2 regions of the Aeromicrobium sp. SP1 genome follow, and region 2 is predicted to be linked to the other one. Evidence: riboswitches for the same ligand, from Rfam matches in the RefSeq annotation. Region 2 holds a riboswitch; the other holds the start of a gene.
What was found. Region 2 has a riboswitch for cobalamin ahead of ACT26F_RS05305 (VWA domain-containing protein). Riboswitches for the same ligand answer to the same signal wherever they lie in the genome.

Region 1 (4,380 bases), 2.1 Mb from region 2:
ACTCATGCGAAGGGTCACTTCACCACCGTGAAGGTCTTCGTGCCGGTGCGGTTGGCGAAGGCGCCCTTCACGACGACCTTGGCCTTGCCGAGCTTCGTGCCGACCTTGAAGCGGTACGTGTAGGTGCCGCCGGGCGAGGCCACGCCCGACTTCACGAGCGAGCCGCGCACGAAGATACGCACGGGCTCCCTCGCGGCGAGGCCGGAGACCTTGACCGTCTGGACCTTGGTGCGCTTGACCTTGGCGGCGGCGAGCTTGACCCCGACGGACTTCGCGGCCAGGACGGTCGCCGTGGTCGAGCCGGCGCGGTTGCTCCGCGAGCCGGTCACGGTGACGGTCCGGGTGGCCGTTCCCGCGGGCGCCTTCAGCGCGACGGAGACGGTTCCGCCCGCCGGGACCGTGCCGCTCACACTCGTCCCGCCGGAGATCCGCGCCGTGTACTTCTCACCCGCGGCGAGTCCGGTCGCGGTCGCCCTGACGGTGCCGCCCGCGGTCGTGAAGGTCGCGGGCTGCTTCACGGTCACCGAGCCGGCCGGCAACAGCGCCTGCAGGCCCGCGGCCGCCTGGCTCGTCGCGAGGATCCACGAGCCGAGGTCGGTCGAGCCGATCCCCGAGGACTTCGCGGAGGACAGGCCGTAGTCGTCGTACGCGATCGCACCGGCCTGGGTCGCGAGGTGGGCGGACCCGTCCGCGACCGACTCGGTGACCTGGTGCGCGAGCAGCCAGGCAGCGGCCGAACCTGCTGCGCCCTGCTGGCCGACGAGCGCCAGCGCGCTCGCCGCGAGCCCGGTGGAGTTGGAGTTCGAGCCCCACTCGGAGCCGAACGAGCCGTCCGCCTGCTGCGCCGCGAGCAGTGCCCCGGTGGCGGCGTCGACGTCGTCCTGCAGGTTCGCGTGACCGGCCTCGTCCGCCTCGACGAGGGCCCGCAGCGCGGCGGCGGTCGTGTCGACGTCGATGATCGCCGGGCAGCTTCCCGTGTAGTCCCGGAACGAGCCGTCGGCGCACTGCTGTCCCAGCAGCGACGTGATGGAGGCGTTCGCCTTGGCGCTGTCGGCATCGACGAGGGCGCGCGTGACGTAGACGTGGTTGAGGCCGCCCTCGGCCCCCGTGGTGATCCCGCTCGTGGCGTCGGTCGCGGTCTCGACGTCGCCGATCAGGTCGCGGCCGTCCACCGCGTGCGGGTCGCCGCCCGTGAGGTCCACGGCGAGGGCGAGCTTCGCCTTGCGTCCCGGCGTCGTCAGGAAGTCGTCGCCGTGGGCGACGACGGCGTCGACCATGCGCCCCTGCAGCGGCTCCTTCGTGCCGAGATCCGCCAGCGTGAAGACCACGTCGAGGCTCGTGCCGTAGTCGGGGGCCGGCAGGCCGGTCGACCAGTCCGGGTAGACGATGACGTCGTCGACCAGCTGGTCCTCGAGCCACCGGGCGGCCGAGTAGCTGTAGGTGTTGGGCGCCGCCGTGGCGGCGGGGCTGACGGCGACGGCCGTCGAGAGGGCGACCGCACCGAGAGTGGTGGCGGTCAGCGCACGGGTGCGCAACTTCATGGGGGGTCCTTCCCGCTGCAAAGGCGGGAGGTGGAACGCCGGTGGGCCGGAGTCCGTCCCGCTGTGTTCCTCGACAGCGCGTGGTCGGTCCCGTCAGGCAGGTCTTCCGGCTGCCCCCGAAGGGGATCACGGTTGCGGGTCAGCGCCGGATTCGCACCGGCTTCCCCTGACACTGCGGGAATTTGTTGAGTTGTGAGCACGTGAACTGTAACAACGACCGACCCGCGGCCACGCGGCGAGGACGGATCCTTCGGCATTGCGGTGACCAGGGCCACCGCAACGCATCAAGATCCGTCCCCCTGTGGCGGGCCCGCGCCAGTAGCGTGGCCGCCATGACTCTCGGTGACGAAGTGCGGCGGGCGATCGACGGCAAGTGGCGGCACGTGCGGGAGCAGAGCCGGGCCGAGCTCGCCACGATGGACCTGGCGTACGACCACTCGCTGTCCCTCGACGAGGCGCGCGACCGGGTGCTCGGGCAGATGCGCGGGCTCGTGCCGACCGGCATCCCGGCCGCCGGCTTCCGCACCGAGAACGGCGGCACGGGCGATCCCGGCATGGCCGTCACGGGGATCGAGATGCTGGCCCAGTTCGACCTCTCGCTCATGGTGAAGGCCGGAGTCCAGTGGGGGCTCTTCGGCGGTGCGATCGAGAACCTCGGCACGCAGCGACACCACGAGGCCTACATTCCTCCGCTCATCTCCCTGGACCTGCTCGGCTGCTTCGCGATGACCGAGACGGGCCACGGCAGCGACGTCCAGAGCCTCGAGACCACGGCCACGTACGACCCGGCCACGCTCGAGTTCGTCGTCCACTCCCCCACGCCGTCGTCCCGCAAGGACTACATCGGGGGCGCCGCGCAGCACGCCCGCGTCGCCGCCGTGTTCGCGCGCCTGGTCACGCTCGGCGAGGACCACGGCGTGCACTGCTTCGTCGTCCCGATCCGCGACGAGGACGGGGCCGACCTGCCGGGCGTCACCACGAGCGACTGCGGGTACAAGGGCGGCCTCGGCGGTGTCGACAACGGCCGGATCATGTTCGACGAGGTCCGGATCCCGCGCGCGAACCTGCTGAACCGGTACGGCAACGTCGCCGAGGACGGCACCTACACCTCGCCCATCGAGAGCGGCAACGCCCGGTTCTTCACGATGCTCGGCACGTTGATCCGCGGCCGGGTCAGCGTCGGCGGGTCGGCCCGCGCCGCGGCCGAGGTCGCGCTCAGCATCGCCACGAGATACGCGCTCGAGCGACGTCAGTTCGAGGGCGCGCCGGGCGAGGAGACGGTGCTCCTGGACTACCGCGTGCACCAGCGCCGGCTGCTCCCCCTGCTCGCCGAGGCGTACGCATATCGGTTCGCCCAGAACCAGCTCGTCGCCCGCATGGACCGCCTGCAGACCGAGTCCGAGCCCGAGCCGCACGCCCAGCGGGAGCTGGAGGGCCGCGCCGCCGGCCTCAAGGCGATCCAGACGGCGTTCGCGACGCGGTCGATCCAGGAGTGCCGCGAGGCGTGCGGCGGTGCCGGCTACCTCGCGGAGAACCGGCTCACGACGCTCAAGGCCGACAGCGACGTGTTCACGACGTTCGAGGGCGACAACGTCGTCCTGCTGCAGCTCGTCGCGAAGGAGCTGCTGACGTCGTACGCGAAGGACGTGCAGGGTCTCGACCCCGTGGCCATGGTGCGGTTCGCCGCGGGCACGGTCGCGGACACGGTCAAGGAGCGCACCGCCGCCGCCCAGCTGATCCAGCGCCTCATCGACGCGCGCTCCGGCGACGCCGACGAGCACGACCTGCTGCACCGCGGCACCCAGCTCAACCTCTTCGAGGACCGCGAGCAGCACGTCATCGAGACCGCCGCCCGCCGGCTGCGCCGGGCCGGGAAGGACCGGGCGAAGGCGTTCGCGGTCTTCAACGCGGCGCAGGACCACGTCCTCAAGATCGGTCAGGCGCACATCGACCGCGTCGTGCTCGAGGCGTTCACGGCCGGCATCGCCCGCTGCGAGGACGAGCAGGCCGCCGACCTGCTGCGCGACGTGTGCTCGCTGTACGCGCTCACCGTGATCGAGCGGGACAAGGCGTGGTTCATGGAGCACAACCGCCTCTCCGACGACCGCGCCAAGGCCGTCTCGCGCGAGATCAACGCCCTCCTGGACCGGTTGCGCCCGCACGCGCTGACCCTCGTCGAGGGGCTCGGCGTGCCCGCCGAGACGCTGGACGCCGCCCTGCTGGGGTGACCCACCCCCGGAAACGGGGGGATGGTGTCCGAAACCGGGTCACGCACGCCGGAAAACGGTAGTCGCCGTGTCAGACTGCTCGTGCTCTACTGCTGCCACATCTACTCGGGGAGATCATGAACCGACGCCTGTCCTCGGCCGCGCTCGCTGCCGCCGCCGCCCTCACCATCTCGCTCGCCACGCCGATCGCCGCCCACGCGGACGAGTCGTCGACGCTGAGCCGCTCCGCCACCTCCGGCACGGTCGCCTCGGCCGCCGTGACCCCGGCCGTCGTGACCTCGGGCTCCGCCCGCCTCACGTCCGGCGGGACGATCACGAGCAGCACCTACGTGTACGCCCAGACCCAGGCGAGCGTCGCCGCGTCGGCCGGCTCCAGCTGGTTCGTCAAGGGCGACGTCTACGTCAACGGCCGCCTCGCCGCCGCCGACCAGTACATCGCGTCGTACAAGTACCCGTCGAGCAGCGTCTCCTGGCCCCGGTCCGCCGGTTACGGCACGGTCCAGCTGCGGGACGTCCACGTCGAGGCCTACGACGCGGACTACGCCTTCACCGACACGCCGCTGGCCGCCAGCAACGTCGTCCCGGTCAAGCGCGGGATCGACTACGGCTAC
Region 2 (4,380 bases):
GTGCACCATGAGCAGCGGCTGGTTGCGGCGTTGCCGCGTCGTGAGGCCGTCGTCGGGGACGACCAGCGGCTGTCCCTGGGGCATCAGGCCGCCCGCCGGTTCGTGGCGATCGAGGCCAACGCGTCCGCGCTGATCTCGGCGAGCGGCACGTGCTCGGCGCCGAGGATCCCGGCCAGCACTCCGGCGAGGCCGAGGGCGAAGCGCCCCGTCTCGCAGTCGACGACCACGGTGTCCACGCGCGCGTCGGCCAGGTGGGCCGCGGCCCGTTGCGATCGTGGGACCGCGTCGGTGCCGCTGGTGGCCCGCCCGTCGGTCACCAGGACGAGCAACGGCCGGCGACGCGGGTCGCGCAGCCGCTCGACCCGGACGACCTCGGCGCACGTCGCGAGAGCCTCGGCGAGCGGAGTGCGACCGCCGGCCGGCAGCTCCCGCAGTCGCCGCGCCGCGATCTCGACGGAACCTGTGGGCGGGAGCGCGAGCTCGGCACCGCTGCCGCGGAAGGTGACGAGCCCGACCTTGTCGCGCCGCTGGTACGCGTCCAGCAGCAGCGACATGATCGCGGTCTTGACCGCCTCCATCCGCCGGCGCGCGGCCATCGACCCGGAGGCGTCGACGCAGAACAGGACGAGGTTGCTCTCGTGACCCTCGCGGACGGCGCGCCGCAGGTCGTCGGCCCGCAGGTCCAGCGGTCCCGTGAGACGTCCTCGACGGGTCTGGTGCGGCGCCGCGGCGCGGATCGTCTCGACGAGGTGGATCGGGCCGTCGGTCGTGCCGCGGGGAGCCGCGCCGATGCGGCGTCCGCGGTCCGTGACGGCGCGCGACCGGCGGCCCGCGGACCCGACACCCACTCCGTCGACGCGCAGGACCTTCGTCCGGTACGTCTGGCCCACGGGCGCGGCCACCGTGGACGGTGCGGCCGGAGCCTCGGTCGGCGTGTCACCCGGCTCCCGCGTGGGCGCCTCGTCGGGGCCGTCCTCGGGTCCGGACGGCGGCGGGGCTCCCCCGTCGGGACCGTCGTCGCCGCCGGGATCCTCGTCAGGTCCGTCCGGCTCGTCGTCGGGCGGCAGGAGGTCGTCCAGCTGCTCCTCGTCGACACCGGGCGCGTCGAAGGGGTTGCGCCGCCGCCGGTGCGGCAGGGCGAGCCTCGCGGCGACGCGCAGGTCGTCGTTCGTGACGTCGGTGCGGCCCTGCCACGCGGCATGCGCCACGGCGGTACGCGCCATCACGATGTCGGCGCGGAGGCCGTCGACGCCGAAGGCGGAGCAGACCTCGGCGATCCGCAGGAGGGTCTCGTCCTCGAGTCCGACCTTCGGCAGCAGGTCCCGCGCCTCCACGATCCGATCGCGCAGGTCGGACTCCGCCTCCGCGAAGTCGGCGACGAACGCGTCGGGGTGAGCGTCGAACGCGATGCGGCGACGGACGACGTCGGCGCGGGCCCGCGGATCACTCGGTGCGGTGACGTCGACGGCGAGCCCGAACCGGTCGAGCAGCTGCGGCCGCAGCTCGCCCTCCTCGGGGTTCATCGTGCCGATCAGGACGAAACGCGCGGCGTGCTCGACCGACACCCCGTCGCGCTCGACACTCGCCCGGCCGGTCGCCGCCGCGTCGAGCAGCACGTCGACGAGGTGGTCGTGCAGCAGGTTGACCTCGTCGACGTAGAGGATCCCGCGGTGGGCGCGCGCCAGCAGGCCCGGCTCGTACTGGGCCACGCCGTCGCCGAGCGCGCGCTGCAGGTCGAGCGAGCCGAGCACGCGGTCCTCGGTCGCGCCGACGGGCAGCTCGACGAGCCGCACGGGGCGTTCGACCACGGCAGCCGGCCCGTACGGGGCGTCGGGTGACAACGGGCTGGCGTCCTCGGGGTCGACCGAGAACCGGTCGCCCTCGCGGACGCGGATCGGCGGCAGCACCGCGGCCAACGCCCGCACGGCGGTGGACTTCGCGGTGCCCTTCTCGCCTCGGACGAGGACGCCGCCGATCTCCGGGGAGACGGCGACGAGGAGGAGGGCCAGGGTCATGTCGTCTGCGGAGACGACAGCACTGAACGGATACTGCTGTGGCATTCGGGGCTCCCGCGCTCTGTGCCAACTGGAGACGCGCGCGATCGCGGGCGTCCTCAGGCACCGAGGCCGGTCTTCGGACTTACCGGCGAAAGCCGGATCACCGCAGCGGGCCCTGTACTGGATTCTCACCAGTTTCCCGATTCTCCCCCGGAGGGGCACCTCGGGCCTGACCCGAGCAGTCTACGCACGGATCGGGGCGGCTACGGTGGCGGCCATGTCACGGATCCGGGTCATCGGTGTCGGCGCCGACGGGTGGGACTGCCTCGCCCCCGCGCTGCGCGAGGAGGTGCTCGCGGCCGACGTCCTGCTCGGTGGCGAACGCCATCTGGCCATGGTCCCGGCGGTCGCGGGACAGCGTCGTGAGCCCTGGCCGGCGCCCCTGCGCGAAGGCCTTCCGGGCCTGCTCGACGGCCTCGAGGGCACCGTCGTCGCGCTCGCCTCGGGCGATCCGCTCGTCGCCGGGATCGCGACCACGATCGAGGATGTCGTGGGGTCCGGCGCCGTGAGCGTCGAGCCCGCCGTCTCGTCGGTGGCCCTGGCCGGCGCCCGCATGACGTGGCCCGCCGAGACGGTCGCGGTGGTCCGTGATCCGCGAACACTCCCCCGCCATCTGGCTCCCCGCCGCCGGATCCTCGTGCTCTCGACCGACGAGACGACCCCGCGCCGCGTCGCCGACCTGCTCGCGAGCCTCGGCTACGGGTCGAGCCGGCTCACCGTCCTGGCGAACCTCGGTGCCGCGGCGGAAACGCGGATCACCGCGACCGCCGACGCGTGGCACGAGACGCCGCCTCGCCTGCACGTGCTCGCGATCGAGTGCGACGGTCCTGCTCGGCCGACCGCCCCCGGTCTGCCCGACGACCTCTTCGACCACGACGGCCAGCTGACCAAGCGCGACGTGCGGGCCTCGGCGCTGGCCCGGCTCTCGCCGTTCCCCGGCGCCGTCCTGTGGGACGTCGGCGCCGGCGCCGGCTCGGTGGGCATCGAGTGGATGCTCGCGTCGGGCACCGGCACGACGTGGGCGATCGAGCGCGATCCCGACCGGGCCGACCGCATCGAGGCCAATGCGCTGCGCCTCGGCGTCCCGGGGATCCGGGTCCTGCGCGGCGCTGCTCCCGATGCGCTCGATTCGCCCGACCTCCCCGTTCCCGACGCGGTCTTCCTCGGCGGCGGGATCAGCGCCGCAGCGATCGCGGCGCCCTGGTCCGCGCTGCGGCCCGGGGGCGTCCTCGTGGCGCACGCCGTCGCCCGCGAGACCGTGCGCCTCGTCGAGGACGCCCAGGCCGACCTCGGCGGCGAGCTGACCCGACTCTCGGTCGAGCAGGTCGACCGGCTCGGCTCGTTCTCGGGCTGGAAGCCGGCACGCTCGATCACCCAGTGGACCGTCAGGAAGGACCCCTCGTGACCGTGCACTTCGTGGGCGCGGGACCCGGCGCCGCCGACCTGCTGACCCTGCGCGCCGCCCACCTGCTGGGTTCCGCGGACGTCGTCCTGTACCCGGGGACCTACATCGACGCGGTGGTCCTCTCCCACTGCCGCGCGGACGCCCGCCTCGTCGACACGCAGGACCTCGACCTCGACGCGATCACGGCCGAGCTGGTCGACGCCCACGTCGCGGGCCTCACGGCCGTGCGGCTGACCTCCGGCGATCCGTCGGTCTACTCGGCCCTGCACGAACAGGCACGCCGGCTCGACGCACACGGCGTGCCGTGGGACGTGTGCCCGGGCGTTCCCGCCTACGCGGCGGCCGCCGCCCTGCTCGGGGCTGAGCTGACCGTCCCCGAGGTCGCCCAGTCGGTCGTGCTCACCCGCACCCACGCCCGTTCGACGGCGATGCCCGCCGGCGAGCAGCTCTCCGCGTTCGCCGCCACGGGTGCCACGCTCGCCCTGCACCTGGCCATCACCCGCATCCGCGAGCTCTCCGCCGAGCTGGCCGAGCACTACGGGCCGGCGTGCCCGGTCGCCGTCGTGTTCCACGCGAGCCAACCCGACCAGGTCGTCCTGCGCGGCACCCTCGCCGACATCGCCGACGCGGTCGAGGCCGCGGACCTGCGGCACGGCGCCGTCATCCTCGTCGGACCGGCCCTCGCCTCGGACGTCCGCGGCGCCGACTCCTACCTCTACGACCCCGCCCGCGACCGCTCCCTCAAGCGCGGCTGACGCGGGGGCGGTGACTTACGCACCGCAAACGAGGCGCAGCGGTACGCAACTCACCGCCCGACCCACCAACACACCACCGGACCCCCGCGGGCGGTGACTTACGCACCCCAAACGAGGCGCAGCGGTACACAACTCACCGCCCGACCCACCACCACACCACCGG

Region 1: linked by a shared signal. The riboswitch ahead of ACT26F_RS15265 (prenyltransferase/squalene oxidase repeat-containing protein) and the one ahead of ACT26F_RS05305 (VWA domain-containing protein) in region 2 are both predicted to bind cobalamin.

The regions. Positions count from the first base shown of each region.
Region 1 is NZ_JBQVVK010000001.1:3,129,153-3,133,532, reverse strand. Features, by position in the region: gene ACT26F_RS15270 (hypothetical protein) at 1-6, opposite strand, end outside; gene ACT26F_RS15265 (prenyltransferase/squalene oxidase repeat-containing protein) at 15-1,541, opposite strand; cobalamin riboswitch at 1,621-1,755, opposite strand; gene ACT26F_RS15260 (acyl-CoA dehydrogenase family protein) at 1,874-3,769, shown strand; gene ACT26F_RS15255 (hypothetical protein) at 3,886-4,380, shown strand, end outside.
Region 2 is NZ_JBQVVK010000001.1:1,077,777-1,082,156, reverse strand. Features, by position in the region: gene cobO (cob(I)yrinic acid a,c-diamide adenosyltransferase) at 1-84, opposite strand, end outside; gene ACT26F_RS05305 (VWA domain-containing protein) at 84-2,015, opposite strand; cobalamin riboswitch at 2,107-2,238, opposite strand; gene cbiE (precorrin-6y C5,15-methyltransferase (decarboxylating) subunit CbiE) at 2,275-3,462, shown strand; gene cobM (precorrin-4 C(11)-methyltransferase) at 3,459-4,217, shown strand.